4 regions of the Saccharopolyspora sp. 7B genome follow, and region 4 is predicted to be linked to each of the others. Evidence: riboswitches for the same ligand, from Rfam matches in the RefSeq annotation. Region 4 holds a riboswitch; each other region holds the start of a gene.

Region 1 (4,692 bases), on a different contig from region 4:
GCACGAACGAGCCGCCCATGCAGGCCAGGCCGACCACGATGGACCGGCCGGAGCTCCACCGCGCCCGGCACCACTCGGTGATCCGCACCTGCCCGAACACGCCGATCAGCGTGGACACCCCGAACACGACGGCGATGGACCACGCCACCCCGGACACCCGCTGCGCCTCCAGCGGCAGCGTCAGGTAGAGCTGGTTGTAGAGCGCGAAGTACGCCGACAGCGCCAGGGTGAAGCCGAGGAACCGCCGGTTCAGCACCACTTCCCGCCAGCTGCCCAGCACGCTCTGGCGCTGCGGCTCGACCTCGCGGTGCGGCAGCACCAGCAGCTGCGCGCCGGTGAGCACCGCGAAGGCCACGCACGCCACCAGTGCGATGACCCGGAAGTCCACCGCCAGCAGCGCCGCGCCCAGCAGCGGCCCCACCAGGGTGCCCGCGTGCTGGAACACGTTGAACACGGCGAAGACCTCGGCGCGCCGCTCCCCCGCCTCGTGCATCAGGTAGGTCCGCACCGCCGGGTTGAACAGCGCCCCCGCCAGGCCGGTGAGGATCGCGGCGGCGAACAGGCCGGGCAGCGTGGTGAACACGGCGAACAGGCCGAACGACACCACGCGCAACGCGCAACCGGCGATGATCATCGGCCGGCAGCCGAGGCGGTCCGCCGCGGTGCCGCCGAGCAGGAACATGCCCTGCTGGCTCAAGTTGCGGACGCCGAGCACGAGCCCGACCACGGCGGCGCCGTAGCCGAGGTTCCCGCTCATGTACGCGGCCAGGAACGGCATCAGCATGTAGAAGCCGACGTTGATGCCGAACTGGTTGATCACCAGCAGCTTCGCCGCCGGGGACAACCGGGCGAACGCGGCGCGGTTCACGGCCGCACCTCGCAGACCGGGCATTCCGCCGGGCCGTCGGCTCGCCGGGCACACGGATCGACCACCTTGCGCGACCTCCTCCACGTCGTTCTGCTGTCCACTTCGGACGGTATGCCGTCCGCGTCCACCGGTTCGGCGGCGGGTTCCGGGAAGTCCTGCGCGGCGAGGAAGTCCGGGTCGTAGATCGTCCCCCAGTAGCGGTGCGGCCCGTCCGGGAACACCGCGGCCACCTGGTCCGCGCCGAGCTCCCGGGCGCACCAGGACGCCACCAGCGCCACCGCGCCGGTGCTCCAGCCGCCGGTGACGAACGCGCCGGCGGCGAGCCGGTGGCAGGCCGCGACGGACTCCGCCGCGCCGACCAGGTGCACCTCGTCGAACGCCGCGTAGTCCACGTTGCCGGGGTGGATGCTGCTGCCGAGGCCGCGCATCAGGCGCTTCGCCACCGGGTCGCCGAACACCGCGGACCCCGCCGCGTCCACCCCGACCAGCCGCACCCTGGGGGCGCGCTCGCGCAGCGCCCGCGCGATGCCGGCGCTGTGCCCGCCGGTGCCGACGCTGCACACCACGACCTGCGCGTCCGGCAGCTGGTCCAGCAGTTCGTGGCCGAGCGCGCGGTAGCCGGTGACGTTGTCCGGGTTGTTGTACTGGTCCGGCCAGTACGCCCCGGGCAGCTCGGCCAGCAGCTCCCGCACCCGGTCCAGCCGCGGGGGGGGCCAGCCGCCCACCGGGTGCGGGTCGCGCACCAGCTCCACCCGCACCCCGTGCGCGGTGAGCAGCGCGCGGGTCTGCCCATCGAGCTCCGCGTCGGCGACCACGACGACCGGGTGGCCCAGCGCGGTCCCCACGTATGCCAGGCCGATGCCCAGGGTGCCGCTGGTGGACTCGACGACCGTCCCGCCGGGGCGCAGTTCTCCGCGGGCCCGGGCCGCGGTGAGCATGGCGTGCGCGGCGCGGGCCTTCATGCCGCCCGGCGCGGTGCTCTCCAGCTTCGCCCAGAAACCCGGGTGCGGGAACGCGATCGGTGCGGCGACCCGCAGCAGCGGGGTGCCTCCGATCAGGTCCAGGGCCGAGTCGCAGCGGGCGGGCGCGCGACCCGTCACCGCACGACCTCGGTGGCGCGGGCGGCCTCGTAGGTGTGGATCGTGGTGTCCTCGCCGGAGAGCCAGAAGAACGGGTAGGGCTCCGCCGACAGCGCGCGCACCGGGCCGCCGAGCAGTTCCCGCAGCACAGCGGATCCGGTCTGCGCGAACAGGGTCAGCGGCAGGTCGCGGGCCGCGCAGGTCGCGGCGATGTCGTCGAAGGTGCCGTTGCCGAGGACCATGCCGGAGGCCAGCACCGCGTCCGCGCCGTCGATCGCGGCGGCGTGGTCGGTGCGGATCGGCTCGTCCCACTCGGTGCGGCCGCCCTTGAGGTCGCAGGGCACGTAGTCGAGCCCGCGGTCCCGCAGCGCGTCGAGCAGCGAGTTCACCACGCCGATCACCGCGACCCGGCCGCCATCGGGGACCGCGGTGATCGCGGCGACCGCGCGGGCGCGGGCGGTGGACTTGACCAGCGAGTCGCCCGTCGGGATCACCACCTGCCGGGACAGCGGGTGCGCGGCGTGCGGGGTGAGCGCGGCGAGGTAGGCGTCCAGCGCCGCGACCCGCACCGGCAGCAGCGGGTGCCGCAGCAGCTCGGCCGCGGTGCGGCCCACGGCGTCGCGCACCGCGTCCTCGTCCAGGGCGCCGGGTTCGACGGCGCACGAGCCGACGGCGTCGGCGATCCGGACGCTGAGCACGGTGTTGGTGTAGCCGGTGCCGCGCCCGGTGTGCCGGGCGGCCTGCACGGTCAGGAACGCGACGGCGGCGGAGAGCTCCGCCGGGCCGTTCCCGTCCGCATCGCGGACGTGGCCGGACAGCGCGGACTCGACCAGCGAGTCCACGTAGGACTGATCAGTGGTGGTGGCAGGACGCACGTGTCTCCCCGAGCTGGAACCGGAACGGAACGCACAGCGGCGGGACGAACCCGCGGGGACGACTAGTGTCCGATGTGGACGGTTTGCCGGACTTCCCGGCGCGATGCGGCGATGCGCGACACCACGTACCTCCTCCGGGGCTCCGCGACCCCGCACGAATCGGCACGACGGTGCCAGTCTCCTGGCTCGCGGATCGGCACCGGCCTCCGGCCTTCCCGCCGGGGACCGGCAGTGGCTCGGGTGGAGGACGACTCCCCACTCACAGTGGCGGGACCGCGCCGGATTCGCACCGGCTTCCTGCACACCGTCGTTCGAACGGCTCAGAAGTTCGCAGCCCCGGTGGCCGATGTCAAGGCCGCGGCCACCGCCCGGAACCCGCACCGCGGTCGGCGGAACCGGTGTCGCCGCAGGTGGCGGACACCGGCGCACGCATCGCCGTTCGCGAATATGACATCGGCGACTCCGGCTCCCGCGCCCGGTGCTGCCACCTCACCGGACGCGGGATCACCGCGACCTCGCCGTGCGCCCGGCGGCTAGGCGGCGGGCCAGGAGGGGACGGCCGCGTCGAGGGCCCGCTCCACCAGCTCGCACGGGTCGGCGGTGGCACCGCTGGGGATCTTCGACTTCGCCGACACCGCCTGGTCCGAGTCGGCGGCCACGACCAGTTCGCAGGTGCCGTCGGCCTTCGGGTCACCGGAGTTCGCGCGCACCGCCGGGTGCCCGCCGATGGTCAGCTCGCCGAAGTCGGAGTACTCCTCGGCCGCGTCCTGGAAGTCCTGCAGCGACCGGTCCGCGACCACACCGACCTCCAGCCGCACGCTGTCCCGCGGGGTGCTCCAGGTGCACGCGCCCGCGCTCTCCTTGCCGCCCAGGTGGAATCCCAGCTCGTGCACCGTCTGCTCGGGCACCAGGTCGCAGGGCTTCTCCCCGCTCGCGTCCTTCGGGGAGTCGACCTGCACGCCGCCGCATCCCGCCAGCGACAGCGCGGCGACGACGGCCAAGCCGACCGAGCCGAGCCGAACCGCGCCGATGCGGGGCACCGCAACCTTCTCGTTCACACTCATCACGCCTGCCGTTGATCCGGTCCGGATCGGGTCGATCCGGAGAACTCGCGCCCTCCCCGCTGGACGCGCTGATCATGTCCCGTGCGTCCAGCGCGCGGCTCCGGCAGCAACGCGGTTTCGGCCGTAGCGCCCAAGAATCGAGCGACCGGCCCGGCGCACCGGCTGCCCCGAGCGGACCAGGACCACCGGCGCTCCCACCCCCGAAAACAGCCCCCGATGACGAGAACCCGCCAACTTCAGCGGGGGCGCGGCTCGACCCCGTTGACCACGTCGGCGGGCCGCTCCCCGGTCAGCACGGCGGCGAGCTTCGCGAACAACCTCCCGCGGAGGTTGTGGTAGGCGTCCCAGGTCACGCCCGCGGTGTGCGGATTGAGCAGCACGTCCGAGCGGCCCCGCAGCGGCGAGTCCGCGGGCAGCGGTTCCTGCTCGAACACGTCCAGCGCCGCGCCCGCCAGCTGCCCGGAATCCAGGGCCCGCACCAGCGCCCGCTCGTCCAGGACGCCGCCACGCCCCGCGTTGAGCACGTAGCCGCCGCGCCGCATCCGCGCCAGCAGCTCGTCACCGACCAGGCCGTGGGTGGCGGTGTTCAGCGGCAGGTGCAGGCTCAGCACGTCCGAGGCGGCCACCGCCTCGGCCAGCGGCAGGTACTCCCGGCCCGGCTCGGACGGCACCGGGTCGTGCACCACCACCCGGGCGCCGAAGCCGTCCAGGCGACGGGCCACCGCGCGCCCGATGTTGCCGAAGCCGAGGATGCCGACCGTCAGCGCCGCCAGGTCGCGGCCGCGCAACCCCTCCGGTCCCCAGCC
Region 2 (4,692 bases), on a different contig from region 4:
GCGACCTCCCCGGCGAGGCCGAGCAGGGTGGCGGCGGTGGTGAGCGCCTTGTCCAGGTCGGTGCGCCAGATGTTGCGCCCGTCGACGAGGCCCGCGACGAGCGTCTTCTCCCGCAGCCCGGGCACCGACGGGAGTTCGTCCACGGTGCGCTGCCCGGCGACGAGGTCCACGCCGACGGCTTCGACGGGGGAGGAGGCGAGCACGCCCAGCGCGTCCCCGAGGTCGCCGAAGTAGGACGCGACCAGGATCTTCGGCCGTTCCGAGAGCTCGCCGAGCCGCTGGTAGGCGGCGCGCAGCGCGTCCAGGTCGGCCTGCGAGCGGTCCGCGGTGAACGCGGGCTCGTCCAGCTGCACCCATTCGACCCCGGCCCGGTGCAGCTCGCCGAGCAGTTCGGCGTAGGCGGTGACGAGCTCGTCGACCTTGTCCAGCGGGCGGAACGAGGCGGGCGCGCCGTCCTGCGGTTTGGACAGCAGCAGGAACGTCAGCGGTCCGACGACGACCGGGCGGGTCTTGATGCCCAGCTCAGCGGCCTCGTGGTACTGGTCGACGACGGTCTGGTCGGACAGCCGGAACTCGGTGTCCGGGCCGATCTCCGGGACGATGTAGTGGTAGTTGGTGTCGAACCACTTCGTCATCTCCAGCGGTGGCGCGGATTCCACGCCGCGGGCCATCGCGAAGTACGTGTCGAGCGGGTTCAGGCCCAGTTCGGCGAAGCGCGGCGGGACCGCGCCGAAGGTGACGGCGGCGTCGAGGACCTGGTCGTAGTAGGAAAAGGTGTTTCCCGGCACCGAGTCCAGCCCGGCGTCGCGCAGCGAACGCCACGTGTCGGTGCGCAGCGTGCGCGCGACTTCGCGCAGTTCCGCTTCGCCGGTGCGGGACTTCCAGTAGCTCTCCAACGCCCGCTTGAGTTCCCGGTTCGGACCGATCCGGGGGAACCCGAGCACGGTGGATCCGATTGTGCTGGTCAACGCTCTCTCCTCGCGAGCTGGACGGCAGTTCTGCGAGGTCGAGCGGGCAGGATCCGGGCACACGTGGCCGCACGCGGCGGCTCGTTCGTCCAGGTCTTCCCGCGAGACCTCGCAACAGCGCGCGTCACGCAGGACGCGCGCACCGGCGGCAGGTCTTCGGACTCGTGGGCGCTTCCCGGTGGAACCGGGGTCTTCTACTGGCCGTCGCTTCCCGAGCTCGCGCTCAGTGCTGTGACCGGTCGTGGCGACCGGTGACGGCGTTCGTTCCCACTCACCGCTGCGGGGCAGTCCCGGATTTCCACCGGGTTCCCTCTTGCCTCGCGCACCCCCGCTTTCGCAGGGCTGTGCGAACCACCAGCACTTCGGAGGCTACTTGCTTCTGGCGGGAAGACAAGGCCCTGCCGTCCGGATCACCCGGGCGCCGCGACGACCGCCGGAAGGTTTTTCGAGCCGCGGGCAACCTGCCGCGCGGTGGTGCGTCTTGTGAACAGGTGAGGGGGCGGGACGGATTTCTTCCGTCCCGGTGCGACGAAGCGATCGGGAGGAACCGGCTGTGGTGAAGAGCGGTATTCGGGCGGGTGTGGGCATCGGTGCGCTGGCCGTGGCGGCGATGGCGCTGGTGCCGGCAGGGATCGCCGCCGCTGACTCGAGCGAGACGTCCGTTGTGGACTTGAACGGGGACGGAACTCCGGACACCGCGCAGCTGTCCGCCATCGGGGACGGGGCGAAGCAGTCGCTCAAGTTCACTGTGGACGGTCGTACGACCGAGGCCGTGCTGACCGGCGACCCGTCCTTCGGCACCCAGCCGATGCGGGTGCTGGACGTGAACGGCGACGGCAGGCAGGAACTGCTGGTGACGGAGTCCGTCGGCGCGAACACCACCTGGTTCAGCGTGTGGGACCTGGGTGCCGATGGCGCGCCGCGCGAGCTGAAGACGCAGGACGGCGAGCCGCTGAAGATCAACGAAGGCGGCGGGATCGGTGCCCGCCTCGGCTACGAGTGCGCGCCCGCGGGCTCGGACGGCCGGGTCCTGATCACCTTGGCCGCGTCGAACGAGAGCCAGACGACGGAGCCCTCCTACGACGGTTCCCGGGTCGCCTACGAGGTGCGCGACGGCGTGGCCACGCCGGTCGACGACTACTCGTTCACCGGTGTCGGCAAGGACGACGACGTGCTGCGGGTGCAGCCCGAATCCTGCTCCTGAGGGGGAGCCGTCGGGGCCGTCGCGCGGGATTCGCGCGGCGGCCCCGACGTGCGCGCGGTGATTCCTCTGTGATCTTCCGGCGCGATTCCCGGCGTGGAGCTGTCGATCAGCTTGCCGTTCGATACCGGGTCTGCAACGCCGTTGGCGTCGGTACCACTGTCGACGGAGCGGCCGGTTACCCTGCTTGCTGCAGCTCACGCGAGCGATGTGCGGGCCCTCGTAGCTCAGCTGGACAGAGCAAAGGACTTCTAATCCTTAGGTCGCAGGTTCGAGTCCTGCCGGGGGCGCCACCAGGGGAGACGCCGATATTTTCGGATCTCCTGTGAAGGGGGTTCGGTGGTGATAAAGCACCGGTTCGAGCGTGGCCCGTGTGAGCACAGCGCTTGGTGAGCAAAGGTTTCGGTCTCGTTGTAGACCGCTTGGGCGCGTAGTGGAGCTCGGTCGGATCGATGAAAAGTTCGAGATTCGGCCCGCCTCCCTAGTGGTGCGTGCTACGCGCCCTGCGGCCGCGTCCGCAGCATCTCCGTCGGGCTTGTCGCCAGGTGCTGATCAGTGCCGGTGGAACGCGGCGGACGGCTTGTGTTTTCCGCCGCCTTCCACTGTCGGGGTCGACTCCGGCCGCCTCAACAGCGACCGCACCGACAACGGCACGGCACAGCGCGCCTATCTCGAACCCGGCCCGGACGAACAGGACACGGCCGCACGGGCCCGCCGCGCCCACGCACTCACATCGCAGCTGGTCGACGAATCCGCCCGCGCCATCCACCAGTGACGGGTCGAGACCTTCGATGCCGCTGACCCGAGGGCTAAACGACCTCGTTGACACCGCAGCCGACCTCGCCGCACCCACCAACCGCGTCGGCGATCCCGTGGTACTTGAAGTACGGCGGTACGAGCCTGCTCTCGTGGTCGTTGCGGACTCTGAGGGTGCCGTTGCCCGAATGTCGCTGACCGGGACACGATCTGCCAGCCGGACTGGGGCCCGTCCGATCCGATGCCCTGAGTAGTCGTCGGCAGGTGCGGGGGCGGTGTCGTGATGGCGGCGCCCACCGCCCCCAAGCGTCGTCAGCGTCGCCTTCGGGTGCGGCCAACCCGACCACCAGCGACCAGCCGCGCGAGGAGCACAGTCCGCCGTTGCGGGTAGCGATATACCTCCGGATCTCCGCCGACGAGGTCCACCCGCCAGGCTAGAAGTTCGAAGGTGGTGCGGTGACGGCCGCCTCGATGAGCGCGGCGACCGCGGGACGATGGTCCTGGGCCTGGCGTGCGATGACAACGTGGCTGGGGCCGGCGTCGGTGACGGGGACGCAGATCACGCCCGGCGGGGTCGGCCGCACCAGTGAGCGTGGCAGGACCGAGATCACCCGGCCGATGGTCACCAGCGGGAGGAGTTCGGCGACGGTTTCGATCTCTGGCTCGGCGCCGTCGCCGGGAACATCCTTCCAGCGGGGGAATCGTTCTCCGGCGAGATCGGCGAGCTCGATCGAACGCCGGGCGGCCAAGGGGTGGCCGACCGGAAGCACGGCCACTCGGTCTTCGGTGTGCAGCACCCGGGTTGCGAGGCCATCGGTGTCGTCGAACGGCGTGTAGAGCAGAGCTACGTCGGCCCGGCCGTCCCGGAGGAAGCCCGCCCGGCCCGTGCCGCCGCTGAACACGACATCGATCTCACGTGCGTCCTGGTACTGGGCGTAGCGGGTGAGGATGCCGGACAGCAGGTTCGCGTCACCACCGGGTTTGATCACCAGCCGAACGTGTTCCTCGGCGTCGGCCCGCTGGGCGCTGCTGACCGCCGTCGCCATGGCGTCGAGTGCGTGCCGACCGTGTTCGAGCAGCGCACTACCGGCTGTGGTGAGCGCGACCCGGCGACTCGACCGGGTGAACAGTTGCACGTTCAAGCGTGCTTCGATCCGCTGAATCGTCTTCGTCAGCGCCGGTTGTGCGATCGACAGGCGCTCGGCCGCGCGGCCGAAGTGCAGCTCCTCCGCGACGGTCACGAAGTACCGCAGTTCGCGGATCTCCAGCGAATCCATTCCTGCACGTTATCAGTTTCCGGAAGATGTGTATTGGACATCCCGCGAAGCGGCGGCGTTGACTGGTCTCATGATTAACCACACGATGATCGTCTCGTTCGCCGAGGCCATTCCGGACACCGAGCTGCGGCAGTACCTCGCCGACATCGAAAAAGCGATGCGTGACACCGGCGCCGTGGAAGATTTCGCCGTGCGGCGGCATATCCGGATGCCGGGCGAAGACGCCATTCCGGCTCTGGTCGCGACGGCGATCTTGCAGTTCGGTGTCGCTGACGAAGCCGCGCTGGCGCGGCTGTTCGCGGCGCCGGGCGCGCACGAGGTCATCCAGAAGTGGCAGGCTCGCTACCCGTACCGCGTGGCCTGGGCCAACCACGAGCCGCTGCGATGAACGACTTCGCCGGGAAGGTCGCGCTGGTCACCGGCGCCGGGCGCGGTATCGGCCGGGCCATCGCACTCGGCCTCGCTCATCGTCGCGCGGCGGTCGCTGTCC
Region 3 (4,692 bases), on a different contig from region 4:
ACCAGGAAGTGGGTGCCGCCGCGCGCGGTGAGGTGCGCCATCGCGGCCAGCGCCTCCACCGTCTTGCCCAGGCCCATCTCGTCGCCGAGGATCGACTTCCGCCGCGCCAGGGCGAACTTCGCGCCGAACGCCTGGTAGCCGCGCAGCGCGACCCGCATCAGCCCGGTGTCGAGCCCGGTCGCGGTGACCTGCCGCTCCTGCTCCGGCGGCAGCTGCCCGGTGGCGGCTCCGGCGGCGGTCCCGGCGTGGCCGGTGAGCTCGGCGAGCAGCGTGTTGTAGGTGGCGGCGCGGCGTTCGTAGTCCTGCCACAGCGCCGCGGGCGCCAGCCGCTCCTCCGCGCCGACGGCGTCCGCCGCGGTGGCGCGAACCTGCCGGATGCCGGGTTCGGCGAGCAGCCCGTCCAGCCGCGCCAGCGCGTCGAGCGCGGCGCCCCCGCGACCGGCCCCGGTGAACCACATCCGCAGCCTGCTGCGGGTCCGCTGCGCAGGCGGTTCCAGCTCGTCGAGGGTGCCGAGCCCGCGCCGGATCTCCTCCTGCAGCGCGGAGATCCGCTCTCCGGCGAGTTCCCAGGCGCGCACCGCCGCCAGCAGCGCGGCGTGCTCCGGATCGCGCCGGTCCGGGTCGAGGCGCACCACGACGTCCTGCGCGCCGGCCTGCGCGAGGCGCCCGGCGGCGTCCGCGGCCTGTCGCGCGATGGCCGGGCCGACGCCGGGCACGGTCTGCAACCGCTCCGGGGTCGCGGCGGCCACGTCGGCGACGGTGCGGAAGCCGGCGCGTTCCAGCTCGCCGAGCCGCAGCCTGCCCTGCGCGGCTTCGCGGAGCCTGCCGACCGGCATCGCGCGCAACCGCTCCCACGCCTCCCGCTGCCGGAACGCGTCGTACCGCCGCCGCGCCAGCGCGCGCAGCCGGTCCGGTTCGGCGAGCAGCCCGTGCGCGGCCGCGCGAAACGACCGCGCCCCGGCCCGCGCGGCGCGCGCCGCGCGACCCGCCTTCACCTCGCCTGGCTCGTCGTCGAGCTGCATGCTTCCTCCCCAGGAATCCCGTGCTCGTCAGTACCGCACCGTCCGAGCGTGCGGGCAGCCACCGAGCGGGTGGTCCGCGACCGCGGCACCCCGACAAGCCTGCCGGATCACCGGACGCCGGTGCCGCAGGGTCCGCCGGGACGGCCGCTTGCCATTTATGAACAGCTGTACATACTCTTGTCGGCATGACGTTCGGGATGCTGTGCCTGGCCATCGCCGCGGGGCTGTGCGGTTCGCTGTGCACCCGGGCCTCGCGCGGATTCACCCGCTGGGGCTGGGGGATCGCGGCGATCGCCGGGTACGCGATCGCGACCGTGCTGCTGTCCTGGCTGGTGCAGCGGCTGCCGGTCGGACTCGTGTACGCGGTGTGGACGGGCGCCGCGGCGGTGGTGCTGGTGGCCGTGGACCGGGTCTTCTTCGCGGTGCGCACCAGCCGGGTGCAGCTCGGCGGCATGGCGGTGACGCTGCTCGGCATCGTGCTGCTCGGCACCGGGACGGGCGGATGAGCGCGGCGCGCCGGGCGTGGGCGCACCTCGCGGGCACCATCGTGCTGGAGATCGTCGCCACCCTGGCGCTGCGGGCCTCCGCCGGTTTCACCGCGCCGGTGCCGTCGGCGGTCGCGGTGGTCGGCTACGGTGCGACGGTCGTGCTGCTGTCGCGGGCGCTGCGGGTGATCCCGCTGGGCGTGGCCTACGTGATCTGGACCGGCGCGGGGACGGCCGGGGTCGCGCTGCTGGGATCGGTGCTGTTCGCCGACCACCTGCCCCCGGTGGCATGGCTCGGCGTCGCGTGCGTGATCGGCGGCGTCGCGATGATCAACCTGGCGAGGCGGGATTCGCGGGAGGAACGCGGTGCGGCCGAAGAACACCCCGAATGATCCCGAACGGCGGGAGCGGATCGTGGACGCCGCGATCCAGCTGATCCGCGACGGCGGCACCTCCCGCGTCACCGCGCGCGCCGCCGCGCAGCAGGCCGGGGTGCCCGTCGGTTCCGTCGCCTACCACTTCGAATCGGTGCGCGCGCTGCTGATCGAGGCGAGCAGGCGGGTGCTGCGTTCCCGCGCCGAGTCCCTCGACGAGTGGCTGCGCGGGGTCACCGCGGACACCGTCGTCGCCCGGCTCGCCGAGCTGGTCCACCACCACCTCACCGCGGAGCGCGGCACCAGCGTCGTCACCTACGAGCTGTACGTCCTCGGCATGCGCGACCCGGAATTCCGCGCGGTGAGCCGTGCTTCGCTGGTCCACCTGCGGGAGAAGCTGGCCGAAGTGCTGCCCGCTCCGGCGGCGGACCGGCTCGCCGCGACCGCCGACGGCTACCAGATGCAATGCCTCTTCGAGGAGCGAACCCCGCCGGTGGAGAACATCCGCACGATGTTGCAACCGGACTGATGTCTGTTCGTCCGTTGCTCGGGGGTCGTTCCCTGTCAGCGGGGAAGCCGCTGAGCAGCGACCACGCGCGCAGGTCGACCACCCGCGGGTTCTCAGCGCTTTCCTCGCGAGAACAGCGTTTTCGCATGTGGCGGAGCCACCTGTGAAAACGATCCCGCAGCGAGGAAAGCGCTGAGTCCGCCACCCATCCCCGAAAGCAGAACGAGTGGCGGTGCCCGCAGCGAGGAACATCACCTTGATGGGGTAGTGGTATGTCCGGTTAGGGTGCTCGGGAGCCAGTCGCGCCCGCGAGGGCAGGGAATCCGGTCGGAATCCGGAGCTGACGCGCAGCGGTAGGGGCGATGGGCGAGGAACGGCCGCACGGCCGCGACCACTGGACCACCGGGTCCGGGAAGGGACCTCGCCCGGCGAACCCGAGCCCGAAGACCTGGCTGGCTCCCCGGACCGCACTCGGTGCCGGGTCGCAGCCTGCCGGGCCCCGCGCATGGGTCCGGGGTGAGGAACCACGTGACATGCCGTTCTCGCGCCCCCGCGCGTTCCGGGCCGGACTGGTGGCGTTGACCGCGACCGTGCTGGCCTCCTGCGCCGCCCCCGCCGACGACACCGCACCCGCCGCCGGGGCGACGACGCTGCACAACTGCGGCACCGAGGTCACCGTCGCGGAACCGCCGCGGCGGGCGGTGTCGCTGAACCAGTCGACCACCGAGATCATGCTCTCGCTGGGACTGGCCGACCGGATGGTGGGCACCGCGACCTGGACGGAGCCGGTCGACCCGCCGCTGGCCGCGGCGAACGCGCGGGTGCCGAAGCTCGCCGAGAACACCCCGTCGTTCGAGTCCGTGCTGGACACCGAACCGGACATCGTGCTCGGCGCCTACCAGGCCATGTTCACCGACGAGCGCGTCGCCGACCGCGAGCGGTTCACCGAGCTCGGCGTGCCCACCTACCTGTCGCCGAGCAACTGCCTGCCGGAGGAGGCGCCGCTGCCGGAACCGGTGCAGCTGGCCGACATCCACCAGGAGGTGCAGGACATCGCCGACCTGTTCGGCGTCCCCGAGCGGGGCCGGGCGCTCAACGAGCAGCTGCGCGGCCGGGTGGAGGCGGCGCGGCAGAAGGTCGCCGGGCTGGACTCGCGCGGCGACATCTCGGTGCTGTTCTGGTTCGCCCGCACCGAATCCCCGTACGTGGCGGGCTCCACCGGGTCTCCGGCGATCATGGCCAGGGAGCTGGGCGTGCGCAACGCCTACGACGACGTCACCTCGATGTGGCCGCAGGTGTCCTGGGAGGACGTGCTGGCCCGCGACCCGGACCTGCTGGTGCTCGGCGATCTCACCCGCGACGGCGAAGGCGACGGGCTCGCGGCGAAGGAGCGGTTCCTGCACGAGGACCCGGCGGTGTCCCGGCTCGCCGCGGTCCGCGACGACCACCTGCTGAGCATGACCGGCACCGAGCTGAACATCAGCCTCCGCACCGTGCAGGGCATCGAGCGGCTCGCGGACCGGCTCGTCGAGCTGGACCGGCAGCGGTGACGGCGGGGCGGCTGCCCGCCTCCGCCATCGTGCTGGCCGGGATCCCGGCGCTGCTGCTGTCGATCGCCGCCGCGGTCACCCTCGGGCCCGCGGACCTGTCGGTCGCCGACGTGGGCAGCGTGGTGGGGCACCGGCTCGGGCTGGTGGACACCGAGGTGTCCCGCATCGGGCAGGGCATCGTGCTGCAGCTGCGGTTGCCGCGGGCGCTGCTGGCCTCGATCTGCGGTGCCGGGCTGGGGGTGTGCGGGGCGGTATTGCAGACGCTGGTGCGCAACCCGCTCGCCGACCCGTACCTGCTCGGGGTGTCCTCCGGCGCCTCCACGGGCGCGGTGTCGGTGGTGGTGCTGGGGCTCGGGGCCGGGGCGATCGGGTTGACCGCGGGGGCGTTCGCGGGAGCGCTGGTGGTGTTCGCGCTGGCGCTGCTGCTGGCGTCGGTCGCGGGTGGCGCCGCCGGGCACACCGTGCTGGCCGGGGTCGCGGGCACCCAGCTGTTCTCCGCGCTGACCTCCTACATCGTGATCACGTCGGCGGACGCGGAGCAGACCCGCGGGGTGCTGTTCTGGCTGCTGGGTTCGCTGTCGGGGGCGCGGTGGAACGACGTGGTGCTGGCCGGGATCGTGTGCGTGGCGTGCCTGGTGCTGTGCCTGGCCCGGGCTGGGGCGCTGGACGCGTTCGCGTTCGGCCAGGACGCGGCGGCCTCCCTCGGGGTGCACGTGCAGCGGTTGCGGATCGTGCTGCTGGTGGCGACGGCGC
Region 4 (4,692 bases):
GCAGCGTCGGGTTCGCCGCCGAACCCACGAACTGCGGCAGGAAGGCCAGGCTGAACAGCAGCATCTTCGGGTTCGTGATGTTGCTCAGCAGGCCCTGCCAGAACGGCCGGGTCGTGGCGCCGCCGCCGGAGAGGCCGTCGCCGGTCTCGGCGCGGGTGAGCCACAACCCGCGCACGATCATCGCGGCGAGGTACACCAGGTACGCGGCGCCGGCCCACTTCAGCGCCGCCAGCACCGCCGGGTGGCTGGTGATCACCGCGCCGAGCCCGCAGATCACCAGCGCCACCTGCAGGATGCTCGCCGCGTGGATGCCCGCCAGCGCTCGCAGCCCGGCGCCGATCCCCTGCCGCAGCGACGTCCGCAAGATCAGGAACGCGTCCACCCCGGGCGTCAGCACCACCACTGCGCTGGCGAGCAGGAACGCCGGCAGGGTCGTGGGGTCCAGCAGCATGACGAGTTCGCTCCTTGCCTGGTCGACGCGCGCGCGGAGGCGCCGGTGAGCGCGCGGCCCACCGGTCGAGGTTTCACCGGATCGGGGGTGATCTCGGTTCCGCGTCGTCGCGGGCACCGGAGATCTTGACTGAGTGGGCGGGACGAACCACCTCTGCCGAAGCAGTGATCCGGATTTTTTCCCGCCGAAGTCCATCTTAACGAAAAATTATCATGAGCCGATGTGAGCTCGCCCTCGTCATCCCGGCGTGATCGGGCCGCTACCGTGTGCCGCCGAACGACGCCGCACGTCCAGGAGGCAGCCGTGCCCGACCGATCCAGCCCGCTCGCCCGGATCGCCGCCGGAGGTGCTGCCGCCGCCACCGCGGCCACCGCCGCGCTCGCCGCACCGGCCGCCGCCGGCCCCGCGCAGGAACGCGTGCTCGGCGGCACCGACGAACACGCGGCGCCCTGGGTGGTCGCGCTCACCGACCAGGCCGGGCGCCAGTTCTGCGGCGGCACCCTCGTCACCGAGATCAAGGTGGTCACCGCCGCGCACTGCGTGGACGGCCACGACGCGGCGGAGCTGCGCGCCGTCACCGGCCGCCCCGACCTGCGCACCACCGGCGGCGCGGACACGCCCGTCGGCGACGTCTGGGTGCATCCCGAGTTCCGCGACGTCACCGGCGGGCACGACGTGGCGGTGCTGACCCTGGCCGCACCGGTGCGCGAACGACCGCTGCCGATGGCCGGGGCCGACGAGACCGCCCGCTACCGGCCCGGCACCCCGGCGCGGGTGCACGGCTGGGGGCGCACCACCGAGAACGGGCCCACCTCGGCGACGCTGCAGTCCGTCGAGGTGCCGATCAGCGCGGACGCCGACTGCCGCGCCGCCTACCCGGGCTACGAGTCGGGGACGCGGGTCTGCGCGGGCCCGCCCGAAGGCGGCCGGGACGCGTGCGCCGGGGACTCCGGCGGACCGCTCGTCGCCGACGGCAGGCTGATCGGCGTCGTCTCCTACGGCACCGGCTGCGGACGTCCCGGAACACCCGGCGTGTACACCCGGATCTCCGGGGTCGCCGACGACGTCGCCGCGCGGCTCTGAACCCGGCGTCCCGCACCGCGGGACGAGCCGGTGCCACCCGGTGCTCGCGCCGCGGCGGTGCACCGGTCGCCGTGCGCAGCACCGACCCGCCCCGAGGCCCGCGCGCCCGGGCGCGCGGGACGTGGTGTGCGCTACTTCCACCGCAGGTGACCCCGGGTGTCGTAGCCGGAATGTGATATCCCGTTGGGGTGACCCTGCAACCGCTCGCCACCGCCGTCCACCGCGCCTACACGGCCGACCTCGACGCCGAGGACTTCTACCGCATGCTCCGCTTGCGCGTGGACGTGTTCGTGGTCGAGCAGCAGTGCGCCTACCCGGAACTGGACGGCCGGGACCTGGAGACCACCACCAGGCACTTCTGGATCGACTCCGCCGACGGCTACGTGCTCGGCTACCTGCGCCTGCTCGAAGACCCCGACGGCACCTTCCGCATCGGCCGCGTCGCCACCGCCAAGGACGCCCGCGGCCTCGGGCTCGGGCGCAAGCTGATGCGCGCCGCGCTCGCCGAGATCCAGCGCGCGCCGGCGACGCTGTCCGCGCAGACCTACGCGCTGGAGTTCTACCGCGGATTCGGGTTCGAACCCTCGGGTGAGGAGTATCTCGAAGACGGCATCCCGCACGTCGACATGCACCGATACCCGGGTTCGCCGCGCTGAGCGAGCCGCGCCGGTTCCTCGCCCGTCGCGGGGATGCGACGATGCTCGCTGGTCCCAGCCAGGGCAGGTCAGGAAACCGGTGCGACACCGGTGCGGTCGGCGCCACTGTGACCGGGGAGCGGATCTCCCCCGCGAGCCACCGGGCGCTGCCGCCTGGGAAGGCCGGAGTTCCGCGCTGATCCGGGAGCCAGGACACTGCCTCGCCCAGGCGCAGCCGACATCGGGGCGTCCGAGACCCGAGGAAGGAACACCTGGCATGACTGCTCCCGCGAGCCCGCGGTACCCGTTCACGGCCGTGGTCGGGCACGACGACATGCGGCTGGCGCTGCTGCTCAACGCGGTGCACCCGCGCATCGGCGGGGTGCTGGTGCGGGGTGAGAAGGGCACCGCGAAATCGACGGTGGTGCGCGCGCTCGCTTCGCTGCTGCCCGCGCTGGACGTCGTGCCCGGTTGCCGCTTCGGCTGCGAACCGCGGCGACCCGACCCGCGGTGCCCGGACGGCCCGCACGCCGAGGTCTCCGGGACGACGCGCCCCGCGGAACTCGTGGAACTTCCGGTCGGCGCCACCGAGGACCGGCTCGTCGGTTCACTCGACCTGGAACGCGCGCTCACCGAAGGCGTCAGCGCCTACCAGCCCGGGCTGCTGGCCGCGGCGCACCGCGGCGTGCTCTACGTGGACGAGGTCAACCTGCTGCACGACCACCTGGTGGACCTGCTGCTGGACGCCGCCGCGATGGGCCGCGCGCACGTGGAGCGGGAAGGCGTGTCGGTGACGCACGCCGCCTCGTTCCTGCTCGTCGGCACCATGAACCCGGAGGAGGGCGAGCTGCGCCCGCAGCTGCTCGACCGGTTCGGCCTCACCGTGCAGGTCGCCGCCTCCCGCGACGTCACCACCCGCACCGAAGTGGTGCGCAGGCGCCTCGCCTTCGAAGCGGACCCGGCCGGCTTCGCCGAGCGGTGGGCCGCCGAGGACGCCGCGCTCGCCCGCCGCATCGCCGACGCCCGGTCCACAGTGGAATCGGTGCGGCTGCCCGACGCCGAGCTCCGGCGGATCTCCGCGCTGTGCGCCGCGTTCGACGTGGACGGGATGCGCGCCGACCTGGTGCTGGCCCGCACCGCCGTGGCGCACGCCGCGTGGCGCGGCGCCGACGAGGTCGCCGAAGCCGACGTGGAGGCCGCGGCCCGGCTCGCGCTGCCGCACCGGCGCCGCCGCGACCCGTTCGACGAACCCGGCGTCGAGGAGGACCAGCTGCAGCAGGCGCTCGAGGACGCCGCCCAGCACGCCGAGCAGGAACCGGCCGACGACCGGAACGCCGGTGACGACCAGGGCTCCGCCGACGACCAGGGCTCCGCCGACGACCAGGACTCCGGTGAAGAGCCGCCGGAAGGTCCCGACGACGGCCCCGGCGGAGGCGGCGGTGGCGCGCCCGACGGCGGACCGGACGACGGACCCGACGGGCCCGGCGGCGGCGAAGCCCCCACCCCGCCGGAATCGCCCGCGCCGAACGGCGACGGCGGTTCCCGGCGCGAGGACGGCCCCGGCCAGGCTCCCGCGAACAAGCCCCCGGCCGCGCCCGCGCCCGCGTTCCGCGCCCGGCTGCTCGAAGTCCCCGGCGTCGGCGAAGGCGCCCCCGGCCGGCGGTCCCGCGCCCGCTCCCGCAGCGGGCAGACCGTTCGATCATCCACAGTGGACGGTCATGGCGTGCACCTGCCCGCCACCCTGATCGCCGCCGCCCCGCACCAGCGCACCCGCGGCCGCAGCGGCCCCGGCCTGGTGCTGCACCGCGACGACGTCCGGCGCTCCGTCCGCGAAGGACGCGAAGGCAACCTGGTGCTCTTCGCCGTCGACGCCTCCGGCTCCATGGCCGCCCGCGAACGCATGTCCGCCGTCAGCGGCGCCGTGCTCTCGCTGCTGCGCGACGCCTACCAGCGCCGGGACAAGGTCGGCGTGGTCACCTTCCGCGGCGACCAGGCCGAACTCGCGCTGCCGCCCACCTCCTCCGTGGAGATCGCCGCCACCCGGATGCGCGACCTGCGCACCGGCGGCCGCACCCCGCTCGCCACCGGCCTGCTCAAGGTCCACCAGGTCATCGGCACCGAACGCACCCGGGACCCGCGGCGGCGCCCGCTGCTGGTGCTGCTCACCGACGGCAAGGCCACCGTTCCCGCCGGTGACGGCGGAACCGGGCGCGCTCGCGCGAAGCGGGCGGTGCAGGACTCCATGCGCGCCGCCGGACTGCTCGCCGGGCTCGGCGTCGCCTCCGTCGTCGTCGACTGCGAGCAGGGCGTGGTGCGGCTCGGCCTCGCCGCCAAGGTCGCGACCGCGCTCGGCGGGGCCTGCCTGCGGCTCGACGAGCTCTCCGCCGACGCCGTCGCCGGAGTCGTCCGCGCCGCCCGCGGCACCACCGCCGGCGCAGCTTGATTCCGATTCGATTACGACACCGGCCGGGCGGAGTAGGAATATCCCGATGTAGTTGGTAAGGTGTTCTTCGTCCACCTGAC

Evidence for each region. Region 4 has a riboswitch for cobalamin ahead of LCD33_RS12765 (putative cobaltochelatase). Riboswitches for the same ligand answer to the same signal wherever they lie in the genome.
Region 1: it holds a riboswitch for cobalamin, as region 4 does, so the genes downstream of both, LCD33_RS09550 (hypothetical protein) here and LCD33_RS12765 (putative cobaltochelatase) in region 4, are expected to answer to the same signal.
Region 2: it holds a riboswitch for cobalamin, as region 4 does, so the genes downstream of both, metE (5-methyltetrahydropteroyltriglutamate--homocysteine S-methyltransferase) here and LCD33_RS12765 (putative cobaltochelatase) in region 4, are expected to answer to the same signal.
Region 3: it holds a riboswitch for cobalamin, as region 4 does, so the genes downstream of both, LCD33_RS15795 (ABC transporter substrate-binding protein) here and LCD33_RS12765 (putative cobaltochelatase) in region 4, are expected to answer to the same signal.

What each region holds. Positions count from the first base shown of each region.
Region 1 is NZ_JAIUKC010000049.1:43,381-48,072, reverse strand. Features, by position in the region: gene LCD33_RS09560 (MFS transporter) at 1-868, opposite strand, end outside; gene LCD33_RS09555 (PLP-dependent cysteine synthase family protein) at 865-1,968, opposite strand; gene LCD33_RS09550 (hypothetical protein) at 1,965-2,822, opposite strand; cobalamin riboswitch at 2,976-3,161, opposite strand; gene LCD33_RS09545 (DUF3558 family protein) at 3,356-3,880, opposite strand; gene LCD33_RS09540 (2-hydroxyacid dehydrogenase) at 4,123-4,692, opposite strand, start outside.
Region 2 is NZ_JAIUKC010000226.1:1,417-6,108, forward strand. Features, by position in the region: gene metE (5-methyltetrahydropteroyltriglutamate--homocysteine S-methyltransferase) at 1-968, opposite strand, end outside; cobalamin riboswitch at 1,098-1,339, opposite strand; gene LCD33_RS27250 (VCBS repeat-containing protein) at 1,525-2,172, shown strand; tRNA gene LCD33_RS27255 (tRNA-Arg) at 2,386-2,462, shown strand; gene LCD33_RS27260 (LysR family transcriptional regulator) at 3,360-4,202, opposite strand; gene LCD33_RS27265 (hypothetical protein) at 4,288-4,590, shown strand; gene LCD33_RS27270 (SDR family NAD(P)-dependent oxidoreductase) at 4,587-4,692, shown strand, end outside.
Region 3 is NZ_JAIUKC010000093.1:3,811-8,502, reverse strand. Features, by position in the region: gene LCD33_RS15815 (DEAD/DEAH box helicase) at 1-1,022, opposite strand, end outside; gene LCD33_RS15810 (multidrug efflux SMR transporter) at 1,208-1,528, shown strand; gene LCD33_RS15805 (multidrug efflux SMR transporter) at 1,525-1,899, shown strand; gene LCD33_RS15800 (TetR/AcrR family transcriptional regulator) at 1,874-2,410, shown strand; cobalamin riboswitch at 2,706-2,839, shown strand; gene LCD33_RS15795 (ABC transporter substrate-binding protein) at 2,923-3,939, shown strand; gene LCD33_RS15790 (iron ABC transporter permease) at 3,936-4,692, shown strand, end outside.
Region 4 is NZ_JAIUKC010000068.1:44,382-49,073, forward strand. Features, by position in the region: gene LCD33_RS12750 (LysE family translocator) at 1-451, opposite strand, end outside; gene LCD33_RS12755 (trypsin-like serine protease) at 755-1,534, shown strand; gene LCD33_RS12760 (GNAT family N-acetyltransferase) at 1,723-2,190, shown strand; cobalamin riboswitch at 2,259-2,388, shown strand; gene LCD33_RS12765 (putative cobaltochelatase) at 2,447-4,612, shown strand.